Gemmatirosa kalamazoonensis: one gene and its partner. The protein of the gene in region 1 interacts with the protein of each later gene in a pairwise test. Links are inferred from orthologs where the notes say so. Each region holds a gene or a part of one and is shown on either strand. Other genes may lie near its edges.

Evidence for each region.
Region 2: the proteins of ftsA (region 1) and J421_RS17100 interact in binary tests that used the Escherichia coli proteins (3 or more experiments, as listed by UniProt). The link is inferred for Gemmatirosa kalamazoonensis from one-to-one orthologs.

The regions. Positions count from the first base shown.
Region 1 is NZ_CP007128.1:3,580,731-3,589,599, reverse strand. Bases 5,871-8,869 are described here. They hold ftsA (cell division protein FtsA), read right to left. Parts: upstream 7,999-8,869; coding sequence 6,742-7,998; downstream 5,871-6,741. Other genes in these bases: murC (UDP-N-acetylmuramate--L-alanine ligase), read right to left, coding at 8,819-8,869; J421_RS15450 (cell division protein FtsQ/DivIB), read right to left, coding at 7,995-8,822; ftsZ (cell division protein FtsZ), read right to left, coding at 5,871-6,331. Also shown: ATP-dependent DNA helicase RecG, read right to left, coding at 1-343; signal recognition particle-docking protein FtsY, read right to left, coding at 579-1,511; J421_RS15470 (hypothetical protein), read right to left, coding at 1,591-3,408; J421_RS15465 (M23 family metallopeptidase), read right to left, coding at 3,505-4,776; more of ftsZ, read right to left, coding at 5,120-5,870. UniProt on the Escherichia coli protein: Essential cell division protein that assists in the assembly of the Z ring. May serve as the principal membrane anchor for the Z ring.
Region 2 is NZ_CP007128.1:3,925,326-3,934,010, forward strand. Bases 2,408-5,222 are described here. They hold J421_RS17100 (rod shape-determining protein), read right to left. Parts: upstream 4,427-5,222; coding sequence 3,389-4,426; downstream 2,408-3,388. Other genes in these bases: mreC (rod shape-determining protein MreC), read right to left, coding at 2,408-3,381; ald (alanine dehydrogenase), read right to left, coding at 4,767-5,222. In the rest of the region: mrdA (penicillin-binding protein 2), read right to left, coding at 1-1,661; rod shape-determining protein MreD, read right to left, coding at 1,658-2,146; more of mreC, read right to left, coding at 2,143-2,407; more of ald, read right to left, coding at 5,223-5,900; J421_RS17110 (M16 family metallopeptidase), read right to left, coding at 5,935-7,206; J421_RS17115 (polyribonucleotide nucleotidyltransferase), read right to left, coding at 7,226-8,685. UniProt on the Escherichia coli protein: Forms membrane-associated dynamic filaments that are essential for cell shape determination. Acts by regulating cell wall synthesis and cell elongation, and thus cell shape.

The DNA of each region.
Region 1 (8,869 bases):
TGCGGTCGAGGAACGGCTGCCCGGGCCACGACACCTCGATCATGCCGCTCGCGTCACGCACGACGGCCTGGAACACGCGCAGCCCCTTCCGCGTCGGCAGCACGCCCTTCGAGATGACGCGCCCGATGACCGTGCCGTCCATCCCCGGCTCGAGCTCCGCGATGCGCTTCACGGTGCTCGCGTCTTCGTAGCGGTGCGGCACGTGATACAGCAGGTCGCCCGCCGTCTGCACGCCGAGTCGCGCGAGCGCGAGCGCGCGCGCCGGACCGACGCCCTTGAGGTACGTGACGGGCGTGTCGAGCGTGACGCGGGGAGCGGACGGCGCGCGGCGCGGGGCCGACATGACTAACGCGGGGGATTGGACGAACGCCGAGGCACGAGTAACAGGACGCCGGTGCTTGCCGTGTGGACAGGACGAACAGGACGGACAGGATGAACACCAACAAGAAAAGCAGTGCTGCTGTCGTTGGTTCTCATCCTGTCCGTCCTGTTCATCCTGTCAAAGACGAACAGCAACGGTCATGTCGTGTGTCCGCTGTTCATCCTGTCGAACGTCGGCCCGACGCGTCACGCCGCCGTCACGCCTCCACCAGCTCCTCCGCGAACTGCGCCGGGTCGAACGCGTGCAGGTCGCCCGCCTTCTCCCCCGTGCCGAGGAACTTCACCGGCACGTCGAGCTCCTCGTGCACGGCGACCACGATGCCGCCCTTCGCGGTGCCGTCGATCTTCGTCACGACGAGCCCCGTCACGGGCACCGCCTCGGTGAACGTGCGCGCCTGCACGACGGCGTTCTGCCCGATGGTGCCGTCGAGCACGAGCAGCGTCTCGTGCGGCGCGTCGGGGATCCGCTTCGCGATCACGCGCGCGACCTTCTTCAGCTCCTCCATGAGCCCCGCGCTCGTGTGCAGACGGCCGGCGGTGTCGATGATGACGACGTCCACGCCGCGCGCGATGCCCGCGTCGATCGTGTCGAATGCGACGGCCGCCGAGTCGGCGCCCGCCTTCGCGCCCACGAACTCCGCGCCCACGCGTTCGGCCCACACGCGCAGCTGGTCGATCGCGCCGGCGCGGAACGTGTCGCCGGCGCCGAGCAGGACGGTCTTTCCCTGCTTGCGCAGCCGCGCCGCGAGCTTGCCGATGAACGTCGTCTTCCCTGCCCCGTTCACGCCGATCACGAGGATCACCGTCGGCTTTGACGCCGAGAGCTTCAGCGACGGGTCGCTGTTCCCCTCGCGCAGCTCCGCTTCCACGAGGCGTCGCAGCGCGTCCTGGAACTCCGGCTCGGTGCGAATGAGGCCGCGCTGCGCATAGCCGCCGATCTGGTCGACGAGCTTCAGCGTCGTCGCGACGCCGAAGTCGGACGCCAGGAGCACCTCCTCGAGCTGCTCCAGCGAGCCGTCCTTCACGCCGCCGCGGAGGATCACCCCCACGTCGGCGTTCGCGACGTCCTTGATGCGTTGCCAGAGCGACTTCTTGGGCGCGTCGCCTTCCTTTCTGAACAGCAGAGCCATCGACCGAGCCGGTTAGCGTGGAGCGGGGAGCGTGGAGCGTGGAGAAATCTACTCTACCCTCCACGCTCCCCGCTCCACGCTATCGCAGGCCCCACCGGCGCCGCAGCAACCACTCCGCGCAGAGCAGCGCCAGCGCCAGCGCGTAGAGCAGCCCGAAGTCGCGTAGCCGCGGCGTGAGGTCGGCCGCGCGCCCGCTGCCCACGGGGCCCGACGCGACCGTGGCGCGCCGCGGCAGCAGCTCGCGCGCGACGTTCACCACGAGCAGCGCGCCACCGCCCGGCACCGTGACGTCGTACGTGCCCGGGGCGAGGGGCGCGCTCGTCACCGGCTCGCCGCGCGTGCCGAAGTGCAGCCGCACCGTGTCGGCGCTCGCCGCGCCGCGCCGCCTGAGCACCGCCGTGACGAGCGAGTCGGCACCGCCGCGCCGCCACCGGATCGGCTCTCCCGCGCGCACGACCGCGTCGGCGACGACCGCGCCGCGCACGTCGCCGCGCCCCGCGGCGAGGAAGTCGAGGATGCCGCCCCACAGCCCCGTGAATGCGTCGGCCGCCGCGCCGCCGCGGAACTGCCAGCGCCAGAACCCCGTCGCGCCGACGACGATCACGCGCCGCGGCTGCTCGGCGCCGACGATCACGGCGCGCGGCGCGCCGCTGCGGGCGAGCCGCGCCCGCAGCACGTCGAACTCCGCGCCGGCGAGCGCGCCTCCGCCGAGATCCAACGGCGGCAGGCTGTCCCACGCGACGCCGGAGAGCGCGGCCGCGGCCGGCGATGCCGGCGCATCCGACGCGTACCATTCCGCGGCCGGCGCGGCGCCCGGCGCGGCCGGCGCCGTCGGAAAGAGCAACAGCGCGCCGCGCGTCGCCGCGCGCGGCGCGCCGAATACCGCGGTGTCGCCGTGCAGCACCAGCACGCCCGCGCTCAGCGCCACGCGCCGCACCTCCGCCTCGTCCACCGGCGCGAGCGTCCCCTCCACGCGCCACTGTCCCGGCGCGACGCGCAGATACGCGCGGGTCGGCAGCGACAGCGCGCCGCGCAGGACGGCGAGCATGCCGCGCGCGTCGAAGTCGGGCGCGGAGCTCACGAACACCGCCGCCGGCGCCGCGCTCACGTCGAGCGTCGTGGCGAGCGTGTCGTTGCGCGGCTCGCGATCACCCGCGGCCGCGATGACGGCGCGCAGCGGCACCGAGCCTGCGAGCCCGGCGAGCGGCAGACGCATCGACACCGTGCGCTCGCCGAACGCGGGCAGCGGTGCGACGCTCGTCTGCGCGCTCGAGCGTCCGGCGACGTCGACGCGCAGCGTGCCCGGCGCCGCACCGGCGGCGTCCGCGGCGAGCGACACGCGCACGTCGATCGTGTCGGTCGCGGCGGCGAGGCGTGTCGCGTCGATCGACGTCACCGCGGCATCCGGCCCGCGACGCGGCGACTCCACGCGCACGCGCGATCCGCGCGCCACGCCGCGCAGCGCGGCGGCGTCGTCGATCTCGCCGTCGGTCACGAGCTGCAGCACGCGCCCCGATGCCGCCGCGCGCTCGGCGAGCGACGCGATGGACGAGCGCGCGTCGTGCGGTGCGTCGTCGCCGCGCAGCGGGCGCGCGGAGTCGCCGATCGCCCACAGCGTGTCGCCGCCGAGCGCGCGCGCGACGTCGCGCGCGCGGCGGAACGCGTCGACGTCGCCGCCGCGCGTCCAGCTCGCGGACACGTCGAGCGCCACGACCGCGGACGGCGCGCGTGACCGTCCCGCGGGCGCGTCGAGCGCGAGCGCGGCGAGCAGCGTCACGGCGAGCGCGCGCAGCACGGCGAGCGCGAGTCGCGGCCCGAGCGCGGGCGACGAGCGCCGCGCATACGACAGCGCGGCGAGCACCAGTCCGGCCGCGGCGGCGGCGAGCCAGACGCTCACGCGCTCAGCCGACGTCGCCTGTCGGGGATTCCATCGTCACGACGGGCGGCGAGTGCAATCGACGCGCCGCCCGTGCATCGGTCGACGTGCGCGTGGTCAGTTCGCGTCGGCGACTCGCGTCGTGGCCGACGGTGCGCGCAGATCGAGCGCGGCGAACAGACGCGAGCGGAGCGCCGCGAACGCGCCGCGCTCACGCGCTGGAATCGGATCGGCGATCTTGTCGCGCAGCGCCTTGCGCGGGTCGCGCTGCACGCCGTCGACGAGCATCTCGAAGTGCAGGTGCGGCGCGGTCGCGAGCCCCGTCATGCCGACGTAGCCGATCGTCTTGCCGATGGCGACGAACGAGCCGCGCCGCACGCCCTTCGCGAAGCCGCGCAGGTGGCCGTAGCGGCTCACGTAGCCGTTCGAGTGCCTAACCTCGATGACGTTGCCGAAGCCCGACTTCCACCCCGCGTACGCGACGGTCCCCTCACCGATCGCGCGCACCGGCGTGCCGGCGGCCGCGGCGTAGTCCGTCCCCTTGTGCATCTTCCACTCGCCGAGGATCGGATGATTGCGCATGCCGAACACGCTCGAGATGCGGCGGAACTCCACGGGCGCGCGGAGGAACGCGGCGCGCAGCGACTTGCCGTACTGATCGAAGAACGTCGTGCTGCCGCCGCGCCGCTCGAAGCGGATGGCGTCGACTTCCTTGCCGCTCACCGTCATGCTCGCCGCGAGGATGTGCGCCTCGGTCGGCTTCCCTTCCGGATCGACCTTCCGCTCCAGCAGCAGGCGCACGGAGTCGCCCGGCTGGAGGTCGCGGTCCATGTCGACGCGGTACTCGAAGATGTCGGCGAGCTTCCACACGATCTCGGAGCGCTCGGCGCTCGGCAGCCGGTCGCCGAGCGCGGCGTGCAGCGCGTCGTGCAGGCTGGAGCGGATCGCGCCGCGGGCCACGAGCGTGTCGGTGCGCCACGCGAGCTTCTCCTCCATGCGCTGCCACGCGCCGGCGAGATAGCGGAGGCGCACCACGCGGTCGACGGCGGGCTTGTACGTGATCTCCTGCGGCAGCGAGTCGCCGGCGCGCGCGACCGTCGTCACCTTGATGCCCGCGCGCAGCGACGTCGCCTCACCGGCGGCGCGCAGCGCCTGCGCGGCGAGCACGCGGCTCACGCCGGCGCGCTGCAGCACCGACACGAGCGTCTCGCCGCGGCCGAGCGTGTCGACGCGCTCCCGCCACGCGGGCGCCACCGGCGCGGTGACGGGGAGCGCGACCTCGGTCGCCGCGTCGTTCACGGCGAGGTCGGTCACGGGGCGCGCGGCGGGGGCCTGCGGCGCGAAGTAGACGGCCGCGGCGGCGGCGCCGGCCACGACCACGTAGGTCACGGCGCGGGCTCGGCGGAGGCGGCGATCGTTGGGCGCCCCCGCGCGGTCCGAGGCGCGGCGGGCAGGCGGAGGGGATGTCGCGCCGGGGGGGCGGCGTGCGACTTGGTGTCGTTCACCAGGGAGCTCTCGGGGGGAGACGCGACGTACGTGGGCGTGGAAGGCTCCGGTCAGCCGCAGAGCCTAATGCCCGGTACGACCACCCGCAACACCTCACGGCGGCGCGACTTACCGAGGACCGGCGGGGCCGCGCCGCCGACTCGTTCCCTATGTGACGAACCGCGGGCGCACTCGTCACGAGCGCGCCCGCGGGCGGAGAGGCGAACCGGGGACCGCAGCGATCCGGTCAATCCATCTGCCGACGGATGAACGTCGGGATCTCCATGTCGTTCAGGTCCTGCGGCGTGCGGTCGGACGCCGGGTTGAGCGGCGCGGACAGCGGGGTCGTGCGCGGACGCGCCGCCTCCATCGCCGGCGCGGTGCGCGGCGCCACGACACGGGCGCCGGCCGGGGCGCGGTCGCGTCCGTCGCGGGTGAACGGGATGATGTTCTGCGCACCCGAGTTGCGCGACGCCTCCATCCCCACGCCGCCGACCTGCAGCTGCCGGTCGAAGCCCGTGGCGATGACCGTGACGCGAATCTCCCCCTGCATCGCCGGCTCGTGCACGGCGCCGAAGATGATCTCCGCGTCGTCGCCGACGGCGTCGTGCACGATCTCGTTGATCTGGTGCACCTCGCCGAGCGTCAGGTCGTTGCCGCCGGTGATGTTCACCAGCACGCCCGTCGCGCCCGACACCGACACGTTGTCGAGCAGCGGCGAGGAGATCGCCTGCTGCGCGGCCTCGGTGGCGCGGTTCTCACCGCGGCCCATTCCGGTGCCCATGAGCGCCGAGCCGCCGTTCTGCATCACGGTGCGCACGTCGGCGAAGTCGACGTTCACGAGACCGGTGACGCTGATGAGGGAGCTGATGCCCTGCGTCGCGTGCAGCAGGACCTCGTCGGCCTTCTTCAGCGCATCCTGGAACGGGATCCCCTTGCCGACGACGGCGAGCAGCCGCTCGTTAGGCACGACGATCATCGTGTCGACGTGCTTGCGCATCTCGGCGATGCCCTGCTCCGCCTGCCGCATGCGCTTACGGCCCTCGAACAGGAACGGCTTGGTGACGATGCCGACGGTGAGCGCCCCGGCCTCGCGCGCCAGCTCGCACACGACCGGCGCCGCGCCGGTACCCGTTCCACCACCCATACCGCACGTGATGAACACCAGGTCGGCGTTCTGCAGCACGCGCAGCACCTCGTCGCGGCTCTCGTCGATCGCCTGGCGCCCGATCTCCGGACGCGCGCCGGCGCCGAGTCCCCGCGTGAGCTTCTTCCCGATCTGGATCTTGACGTCGGACTTCGAGCTGAGCAGCGCCTGCGCGTCCGTGTTCACCGAGATGAACTCGACCCCCTCGAGGTGCTCGTCGATCATCCGGTTGACGGCATTTCCGCCGCCCCCGCCGACGCCCACGACCTTCATGCGGGCGTTCTGGGTGGCGCTCTCCTCGAATTCGAAGATCATGCGGGCACGACTCCGAGTGTGCTGCGTGTGGACGGGGAAAGAACGAAGCCGGGAGAGAGAGCTGCCGGGTCTTCGCGAGTCACGCGCGGCTGACGCAGGTGGGAGGCGCGGCCGGTGTCGTGACTCGGGCAGGGAGCGAATATAACACGTTTCGCCGCCGCTGCCATGTCGCCACCCGCTGCGCGGAAAGCGACGAAATGATGTCTAGCGCCGTCACGCGTTTTCCACAACAGCGGGCGACGCAACCGCGCGTCGGTGTGACGTCCGACACAGCGCGATCGGTGTGCCGCGCCACCCGCGCGGTCCGGCTGCCAGCGTGACGCCCGCCGCGCCAACGTGTCGGACTTGACAAGAGTTCCGCGCGCTTTCACGCCGCGCGTTAGGAACGCCGCTGCGCGTCGCACGGCTCAGAAGAAGTCCTGAAGCCACAGCTTCACGCGCTGCGCCCACTTGTCGACGCCCGGCGTCTCGATCGTGACGCGCTTCTTCTGCGGCGCACCGCCGATCGCCACGCGCGACGCGCCGTAGAGCGCGAGCCCGAGCACCGTCGCGTAGCCCGGTCCTTCCACCGACTCGCGCAGCCCCGTCACCTGCTCGCCCGGCGTGCCCACGCGCGCCGTCGTGCCGAACACGTCGCTCGCCAGCTCGGTGACGCCGGGCATCGCCGCACCGCCACCGGTCAGCACCACGCCGCCGCTCAGCCGACCACCATACGACGCGCCCTGCACGCTGCGCTGCACGAGGTCGAAGATCTCGTCGAGGCGCTGGTGCACGATGTGCGCGATCAGCTCGCGCGGGATCTGCCGCTCGCCGTGCGTCGCCGTCGCCGGCAGCGCGATGATCTCCTTCTGGTCGACGAGCGACTCGTACGCGACCGCGAACTGCTCCTTCAGCTGCTCCGCATCGTGCTGCGTGACGCCGAGTCCGTGCACGAGATCGTTCGTCACGTGCGCGCCGCCGAACGCGATCGTCGCGAGATGACGGATCTTCCCCTCGTGGAACACCGCGACGTCGGTGGAGCCCGCGCCGAGCTCGATGAGCGCCACGCCGAGCTCCTTCTCGTCCTCGGTGAGCACGGCGAGTGCGCTCGCCAGCGGCTCGAGCACGAGCTCGCGCACCTTGCACTCCGCGCGCTCCACGCTCTTGCGCAGGTTCGTCGCCGGCGACGCACCGATCGTGACGAGGTACATCTCCGTCTCGAGGCGCATCCCCGTCATGCCGACGGGGTCCTGGATGCCGCCGCCACGGTCGACGCTGTACTCCTGAGGGATCGCATGCAGCAGCTCGCGATCCTGCGGCAGCGGCTGCACGCGCGCGACCTGGTTCACGCGATCGACGTCGGACTTCGTGATCTCCGCGCCGGCGACGGCGACGATGCCCTGGCTCGTCATCGCGCGCACGTGCTCGCCCGCGATGCCGACGAACGCGGAGTCCGCCTGCACGCCGGCCATCCGCTCGGCGTCGTCGAGCGCGCGGCGCACCGAGCGCGTCGTCTCCTCGATGTCGGTGACGACGCCGCGGCGCATGCCGGTCGTGCGCGCCTCGCCGACACCGAGCACGCGAATTCCCGGCCGCTTCGGCAGCTCGCCGACGATCTCGGCGATCACCGCGACCGTCTTTCCCGATCCGATGTCGAGCCCCGCGACGGTTCGTTCGGTCTTCATGGCAGTCTGGCGATCACTTGATCACGATAGCGGAGATCGATCTCGGAGACGCGGACGCGGCGTCGCGCCAGGTCACTCTCGACCGGAAGCAGATCGGCGAGCCGCGCCGGCGTCACGTCGGGCGACACGCGCAGCAGGAACGGCGCCTGTCCCACGGTGTCGCCGCGCTCGGGCATCACCGTGAGCCGCAGCTCGTCGCGCCCCACGCGCCGCAGCTCGCTCACGCGCGCGTAGAGCACCGGCGCCTCGCGCCGCAGCGCGTCGAGCACGCGCAGCGCCGCCGCGTCGGGCGACGCGACGACGGGCACGTCGACACCGCCGACGCGGCTCGGATCGATCGGCAGCACGCGGCCGTCGGCGCCGAGCACGGCGAGCCCGTCGCGCGACGGCGTCATCGCGACCGGCACGCGCTCGCTGACCACGACGCGCAGCGTGCCCGGAAGATGACGCTCGACACGCGCGCTCGCGACGAGCGGATGCCGCGACACGCGCCGACCGAGCGCGTCGAGATCCGTCCACACCGACCACGTCGTGTCCACTTTCAGCCGCGCCAGCAGCTCGGCGGGCGGCGCGTAGCGTGCGCCGTCGATCTCGACGCGACGCACACGGAAGTACGCCAGCCGCGACAGCGCGCGTGGCACCCACCATGGCGACGAGGCGAGCGCGGCGACGAACAGCACGAGCACCGTGAGGCCGAAGATCGCGCGCCACCGCGGGCGACGCGGCGCGTCGTCGTCGCGCGCGCGACGCCGCGATGGACGCTCGACACGCTCGTCGTCGTGCTCGTCGTGCATCGCGTCGTGCGCGAACGCCGGCGCGCTCATGCCCCAGCCTCCGCGTGCCGCGGCGCGCGCAGCCGCTCGAGCAGCTC
Region 2 (8,685 bases), 350 kb from region 1 along the record:
GGCTTGTCCGCCGGCGCGAAGCCCGTGAACCACGCGTGGTTCAGCTCCTTGCCGGTGGCCGGATCGAACTGGCCGCTCTGCGCCGTGCCCGTCTTGCCCGCGATCGCCACGCCCTGGATCGCCGCGCCGGCCGCGGTCCCGCGCTCCGACACGACGCCGGCGAGCGCCTTACGGATGCCCGCGAGCTGGTCCGGCGGCAGGTTGTACACGCGCTGCCGCGGCGACTGCAGCCGCGCGATCGTCGGACGCGGCATGATGCCGTCGTTCGCGAGCGCGGCGTAGAAGCGCGCCATGTTGATCACCGTCTGCGCGTTCTCGCCCTGGCCGATCGACATGTTGATCGCCGTCGACGCGGGGACGAAGTTGCGCCCGTACTTCTTCCGGAAGTACTCGCGCGGGTCGGAGGGGAACAGCGGCCGCATCTCGCTCGGCAGGTCGATCCCCGTGCGGTCGTTCATGTGCAGGCGCAGCCCGCCCGCCACGAGCTCCGACAGCTGCAGCTTGAGGCCGAGCTGGTAGAAGTAGACGTCGCACGACTTCTCGATGGCCTGGGCGAGGTTCACGTTCCCGTGCCCTCGCTTGTCCCAGCAGCGCCAGTAGCCGCGGCCGAACGAGAAGCCGCCCGTGCACGGCTGGTCCATGTGCGTGTCGAGATTCACGAGCCCTTTCTCGAGCCCCGCGATGGCCGTGGCGAGCTTGAACGTCGACCCCGGCGCGTAGCGACCCTGGATCGCCTTGTTGTACAGCGGACGGCGCGGGTCGGTGTTCAGCGAGTCGTAGTACGCCTTCGGGATGCCGCCCGTGAAGCGATTCGGGTCGTAGCTCGGCGCGGACACGAGCGCGAGCACGCCGCCGGTCTGCGGATCGATCGCCACCGCGGCGCCCTGCAGCGTGTCGCCGAACAGCGACTGCGTGAGCTTCTGCAGATCGAGGTCGATGTTCGTGTACAGCGCAGGCGCGGCCTCCGGCTGCTGGTCGTCGCGCGGCGCCTCGCGCACCACGCGCCCGCGCGCGTCGACCTCCACGAACCGATAGCCCTCGCGGCCGCGCAGCACGTTCTCGTACTGCCGCTCCAGGCCGCCCTTCCCGATGCGCATGCCCGCCTTGTACGCGCTGAACTCCGGCTTCGTCAGCTCGGCCTCGGAGATCTCGCCCGTGTAGCCGATGATCGACGCGACGGACGGGCCGTCCGGGTACCAGCGCTTCGGCGTGCTCTGGATGATGAGGCTCGGGAACTCCGTGCGGTGCTCCTCGAGCACCGAGACCTGCGCGAAGTTCGCGTCGGCGAGAATGACGGCGGGCCGGTTGGGGGCGCGGTTGAAGCGGCGCACCGCGGTCGCGATGTCGTCGTCCGTGAACGGGATCACCGCGTTCAGGCGGCGCAGCGTCTCGCGCAGCGAGTCCGGGCTCGGCGACAGCACCGAGACCGTGTAGCCCGGGAGGTTCTCGGCGATGACCTTGCCGTTGCGGTCGTAGATGATCCCGCGCGGCGCGGGAAGCGGGACCTCCCGCAGCCGGTTCTCCTCGGACTGCATGACGTACTCGGCGTGGTGCAGCACCTGTGCGCGATAGAACGCGCTGCCGAGCAGGACGAACGACGCCACGAGGAGAACCCTGGCGCCCCGCGAGCGGCGGGCGATGTCGTTCGGATGGAAGCTCATCCCGGAGAGCGGCCCAGCAGTGGCCGCAGCAACAGCAATAGGAGCACGCCGGACAGCGCGGTCACCGTCGCGGCGAGCGGGGACCAGAGCAGCAGCTGCATCACCAGCTCGGGACCCTGCAGGCGCCGCTCTGATACCAGGTACAACGCATCGAAGGTCCACTTGCCGACGAAGAAGAACATCGCGCTGAGCGCGATGTTGTCGGCGAAGAACACCGCCTTCAGCCACGACGCCAGATACGCGACGACGCTCATGCCGAGCGCCCCACTCCCGAACGCGGACGGCGTCAGCGCATCGGACGCGAGCCCGATGATGAAGCCGAGCACCGCGGCCAGCCCGGGGCGCATGCGTACCGCCACGAGCAGCACCGCGATCACCAGGAAGTCGATCGGCGCGCGCCAGCCGAGCAGCGGGCGCAGCGTGTAGTGCAGCAGCACGAGCGCGACGAACGCGAGCGCGACCCGCAGACCGGCGCCGAAGCTCACAGGTGGGCCCCGGGCACGGGTACCGTGGGCCGCGGCACCGTGGGCCGCGGCACGGTGGGCCTGGCGGTGCGGCCCGCGGTGTCCGCGGTCGCCGGCCGTGGCGCCGGCGTCGTCGACGTGGGCGTGGTGGTCGTCGTCGGGCGCGGCGGCGCCGCCGAGGGCGCGGCGGCGGCCGGGCGCGGCGCGGCCGACGGCGGAGTCGCGGCGGGCGTCGTCTGCGGCGGCACCGGGCGCGGCGCGGCGGCCGAGTCGGCGCGCGCCTGCTCACGACCGAGCGAGTCGAGCGCGGCCCGTCGGGCGGCCATCTCCTGCTCGGCCGCGACCCGGGCGAGCGAGTCGCCGCCGGCCGCGATCGCGCGGGCCGCCGAGTCGGCCGAGGCCTGGCTCATCCAGATCGTCGTCACGCCCTCGTCCGACCGCTTCTTCAGCAGCATGAAGACCGGGCCGAGGTTCGCGAGCGACGCCGCCGGCTGCAGCAGGTACGTCCGCGCCCACTTCTCCGGCGTCGAGACCTCGCGGATGACCGTACCGACCGGGATGCCGCGCGGATAGGTGCCGCCGAGCCCCGAGCTGATGATGAGCTGTCCCGCCTTCAGCGGGGAGCGGAACGGCACGCCGCGCATCTCCAGCAGGCCGAGCTCCTTGCCCGAGCCGAGCCGCGCCTGCACCACCCCGAACGCCGAGTCGTTCGGCGTCGTCGCGCTCACGCGGAAGTCCGGATGCGCGTACGAGATCGCGATCGACGACGAGGCGTCGGCCGTCTGCACCATGCCGACCAGCCCGTCGGCGTTGATGACCGGCGTGAACGGCTGGATGCCGGCCCGCGACCCCGCCGTGACGCTGAACGTCTGCAGGATCTGCCGCGACACGAGGTCGCTCTCGAGCTGCGCCGGCGTCGCCTCGGCGGCCACGAAACCCCAGCTCAGCCGCGATCCGAGGGAGAGCGTTTTCCGGAGCCGCTCGTTCTCGCTCCGCACGGCCGAGTACTCGATCTGGAGCCGCGTGATCTGCGCGAGCCGATCCATCCGCTCGTCGTACGAGACGAACGCCGCGCGCATCAGCTCGGCCCGTCGCTGCAGCTCGGCGAACGGTGCGACGATCGTCCGCCGGAGGGCAGCCGCGGAGCGATCGCGCAGCTGCACCGGCAGGAACAGCAGGATGAGCGACCCCAGGAAGCAGGTACCGAGCAGCGCGTTGTCGATGACGCTGCCTACGCGCGAAGCTCTCGTCGCCATCGCGGCCTCAGGTCGTCAGGACCGACCAGTACTTCTCCTCGTCGTCCAAGATACGGCCGGTACCGCGGACCACGCAGGTGAGGGGGTCGTCGTCGACGTGGATCGGCAGCCCGGTCTCCTGGCTCAGCATCATGTCGAGCCCGCGGATCAGCGCCCCGCCGCCGGTCATCACGATGCCGCGGTCCACGATGTCCGACGCGAGCTCCGGGGGCGTGATCTCGAGCGCGCGGCGCACGGCGTCGACGATCTGCTGGATCGGCTCCTGGATCGCCTCGCGGATCTCGCTCGAGTGCACGCGCACCGTCTTCGGGATGCCCGAGACGAGGTCGCGCCCCTTCACCTCCATCTCCCGCTCGTCGCCGGTCGGGTAGGCCGAGCCGATCGTGATCTTGATCTGCTCCGCCGTCGGCTCGCCGATGAGGAGGTTGTAGTTCTTGCGCATGAACTGCACGATCGAGATGTCGAGCTCGTCGCCGCCCGTGCGGATCGACGTGTCGCTCACGATGCCGCTCAGCGCGATGACGGCGATCTCCGTGGTGCCGCCGCCGATGTCGATCACCATGTTGCCGGTCGGACTCTCCACCGGCAGCCCGACGCCGATCGCCGCGGCCATCGGCTCGGAGACCATGAAGACCTCCTTCGCGCCGGCGCCCATCGCGGAGTCGCGCACCGCGCGCTTCTCCACCTCGGTGATCCCCGACGGCACGCACACGATTACGCGCGGCTTCACCTTGAAGACGTGCTTGTCGATGACGAGCGTGAGGAAGTAGCGGAGCATCTTCTCCGTGACGTCGAAGTCGGCGATCACGCCATCCTTCAGCGGCCGGACGGCGATGATGCCTTCGGGCGTGCGGCCGAGCATGCGCTTCGCCTCGAGGCCGACGCCCTTCATCTTCTTTGTCTCGCGATCGATCGCGACGACCGACGGCTCGTTCAGGACGATCCCTTCGCCCTTGACGTAGATCAGCGTGTTCGCGGTGCCGAGGTCGACGGCGATCGCATTCGCGGGGAACAGCGACCCCGCCTTCGTGAAAGGCCAGCGCATCTGTCTCAGTAGGTCGGACTCGGCGAACGTACGAGGCTCAGCGAGTCGAGTCGCGGGGAGGTCCGCCGGCGCGAAGTCTAGCCGGCAGATAGTGCCCATTCAAGCAGAAGTCTGCGTCCTGCCTACACCTACGACCATCTCCCGAACGCGTCACATCACTCTCGGCCGTCGGTCTCGAACGTTGCGCCGCTGCGTCGCGGCGACTGAAAAAAAAGTGCGCGTGGGCCTCGTCGCGCCCACGCGCACACTCGCCGGCCCACCGTGCGAGGCGCCGCGCGTCGCAGGCGCGCCGCCGTGCAGGTTCGGGGCCGCGCCGTGCGGCCCGTCGCCGGTTCTCCCGTCAGCGAGCGAGCGCCGGCTCGCCGAGCATCTCTGACGGATCCGTGTACTCCAGACCGAAGGCGTCGGCTACCCCGGGGTACGTCACCCGGCCGTCCACCGCGTTGAGCCCCTTCAGCAGCGCCGGGTTCTCGCGCAGTGCGCGGCGCCATCCCTTGTTCGCGAGCTGCAGCGCGTAGGGCAGCGTGGCGTTGGTCAGCGCGAGCGTCGACGTACGCGGCACACCGCCCGGCATGTTCGCCACGCCGTAGTGGATCACGCCGTCGATGACGTACGTCGGGTTCTCGTGCGTCGTCGCGTGGATCGTCTCGATGCAGCCGCCCTGGTCCACCGCGACGTCCACGATCACGGCGCCCGGGTGCATCTTCTTGATGTCCTCGCGGCGCACGAGCTTCGGCGCCTTCGCGCCGGGAATGAGGACCGCACCCACCACCAGGTCCGCCGTCGAGATCTGCTCGAGGATGTTCTGCCGGTTCGAGTAGATCAGCTGCACGTTCGCCGGCATCACGTCGGATAGGTAGCGCAGGCGGTCGAGGTTCACGTCGAGCACCACGACCTTGGCGCCCATGCCGGCCGCCATCTTCGCGGCGTTGATGCCGACGATGCCCCCGCCGAGGATCACGACCTTGGCCGGTGGCACGCCCGGCACGCCGCCGAGCAGCACGCCGCGGCCGCCGTACAGCTTCTCGAGGTACTTCGCCCCCTCCTGCACTGCCATGCGACCGGCGACCTCGGACATCGGCGTGAGGAGCGGCAGCTCGCCCGTGGGCAGCTCCACCGTCTCGTACGCGATGCACGTCGCGCCGCTCTCGAGGTGCGCGCGCGTCAGCCGCTCGTCGGCGGCGAAGTGAAAGTACGTGAAGACCGTCTGCCCGGCGCGCATGCGCTTCCATTCGGGCTCGATCGGCTCCTTCACCTTCATGATCATGTCGGCCGCGGCCCACACCGCGTCCGCGTCGGGCGCGATCTCCACGCCGACCGCCGTGTAGTCCGCGTCGGTGAAGCCGCTGCCGTCGCCGGCGCCGGTCTCCACGATCACGCGGTGCCCGTTCGCGACGAGCGCCTCGGCGCCGGCCGGCACGAGGGCCACGCGATTCTCGTTCGTCTTGATCTCCTTCGGAACGCCGATGAGCATGGCTCGGAAGGTTCGTTGAGAGTGATGGTCGCGCTCAGCCGACGGCTTTGGGGCCGAGGCTGAGCACCGTCTGCTGCTCGGGGGCGAAGAACGCCGCGCACACGTCGCGCACGTCCTCCGGGTTGATTCGTTCCACGAGCGCGAGCGCGTCGTCGAGCGTGCGGAACGGCTCGCCGAACAGCTCCACGCCCGCGGCGCGGTACATCCGGTTCGTCACGCTCTCGAGCGACAGCGTGATCTGGCCCTTCAGCTGTCGCTTCCCCGCCTCGAGCTCCTCGTCGGGCAGCGACTCGCTCGCGAGCCGCGCGAGCTCCTCGCGCACCGAGTCGGCCGCGCGCCGCGCCGTCTCCGGCGCGGACGCGACGTACACGCCGTGCAGCCCGGTGTCGACGTGGAAGCTCTGGAACGTGTGGACGGCGTACGCGAGCCCCTGCTCCTCGCGCACCTTCTGGAACAGCCGCGAGCTCATGCCGCCGCCGAGCAGCATGCTCACGAGCGACAGCGCGTAGCGTCGCGGATCGGCGTGGGGCACCGTCGTCGAGCCGAACACGACGTGCGTCTGCGTCAGCTCGCGATCCGGCTCGTGGCGGTACGCCGGCGCCTGCGGCGTCGGCGGACACGTCGCGAGCGGCGTGGCGTCGCGTCGCGGCTCGCGGTCCCACCCGGAGCGCACGAGCGACTCGACGAGCCGGTCGTGCTCCACGCGCCCGGCCGCCGCGACCACCACGCGCCCCGGATGATACGCGCGCTCGTGCAGCGCGCGCAGCTCCGCGGTGCCTAACGCGCCGACCGTCTCGCGCGTGCCGAGGATCGCGTGGCCGTACGGGTGCGATCCCCACAGCAGCTCGTTGTGCAGCTCGAACACGAGGTCGTCGGGGGTGTCCTCCACCATCCCGATCTCCTCGATCACGACGTTGCGCTCGAGCGCGAGGTCGGCGTCACGGAGCAGCGGCCGGAACACGAGGTCCGCGATGACGTCGGTCGCCACGTCGAGATGCTCGTCGAGCACGCGCGCCTGGTACGACGTGTACTCGCGCGTCGTGTACGCGTCGAGCGACCCGCCTAACGTCTCCACCTCGAGCGAGAGCTGGCGCGCGGTGCGCGTCGGCGTGCCCTTGAACACCATGTGCTCGAGCAGGTGCGAGACGCCCATGCGCTCGCGCGGCTCGTGAATCGATCCCGCCTGCACGAAGGCCCCGAACGCAACCGACCGCACGCCCGGAATCTCTTCCGAGAGCACGGTCAGTCCGTTGTCGAGCGTCGTGCGGCGGAGCCCCGCCACGTCGAAGCCGACGGGCGGGGTCACCAGGGACGGCGCCACGCCGTCAGCGCTCGCCGCGGTCGTCGCGAGAGCCGCGTCGCGGGCCGCTGCGCGGACGACGCCCCGAGCCGCCACCGGCCGCTGCGCCCTCCTCGCGGGGCGCGCGCTCGGCGCGCTCCTCGCCGCCGTTGCTCTCCGCGCGCGGCGGCCGCTCCGAGCGCTCCCCGCGCGGACGATCGCCGTTGCCCTCGGCCGGCGCCTCGGGCGCGCCTTCCGGCTTCGGCTCGAGCGCCTTCATGGAGAGACGCAGACGCCCACGCTCGTCGCGGTCGATGAGCTTCACCTTCACGCGGTCGCCCTTCTTCACCACGTCCTCGGTCTTCTCGACACGCGCGTGGCGCATCTCGGAGATGTGGAGCAGCGCCTCGGTGCCCGGCATGATCTCGACGAACGCGCCGAACGCCGTCGTGCTCTTCACCGTCCCCTCGTACGTCTCGCCGACGATCGGCTCGGCGGTGATGGCCATGACCATCTGCCGCGCGCGCTCCATCGACTCGCCGCCGACGGCGGCGATCGTGACCGTGCCGGTGTCGTCGACGGTGATCTCGGCGCCCGTCTCGTCCTGGATGCCGCGAATCGTCTTGCCCTTCGGGCCGATCAGGTCCCCGATCTTCTCGGGGCTGATCTGCACCGTCACGATGCGCGGCGCGTACGGCGAGAGCTCCGTGCGCGGCGTGCCTAACGCCTTCTCCATCTCGCCGAGGATGTGCAGGCGGCCGGCCTTCGCCTGCGCCAGCGCCTCGGTCATGATGCGCAGGTCGAGCCCCTCGATCTTGATGTCCATCTGGATCGAGGTGATGCCGTTGCGCGTCCCGGCGACCTTGAAGTCCATGTCGCCGAGGTGGTCCTCGGTGCCGAGGATGTCGGTGAGGATGGCGTACTTCTCACCCTCCTTGATGAGCCCCATCGCCACGCCGGCGACGGCGGCCTGCATCGGCACGCCGGCGTCGAACAGCGCGAGCGAGCCGCCGCACACCGACGCCATCGACGAGGAGCCGTTCGACTCGAGCACATCGGACACGATGCGGACCGTGTACGGGAACTCCTCGAACGGCGGCAGCACGCCCTGCAGCGCGCGCTCGGCCAGATTGCCATGACCGATCTCGCGGCGGCTCGTGCCGCGCACCGGACGCACCTCCCCCGTGGAGAACGGCGGGAAGTTGTAATGGAGCATGAACGTCTTCTCGGTCTCGCCCGCGTCGTCGATCGAGTCGAGGCGCTGCACGTCCTGCGCGGTGCCTAACGTGACCGCGACGAGCGCCTGCGTCTGACCGCGCGTGAACAGCGCCGAGCCGTGGGCGCGCGGCAGCACCTTCGTGTCGATCGAGATCGGCCGCACCTCGGTGGGCTTGCGGCCGTCCACGCGCAGGCCGGTGGAGAGCACCTGGCCGCGCAGCGCGTTGTACTCGATGTCGCCGAGGATCGAGCCGAAGTCCTTGCTGTTGTCCGGGAACTCCGGCAGCA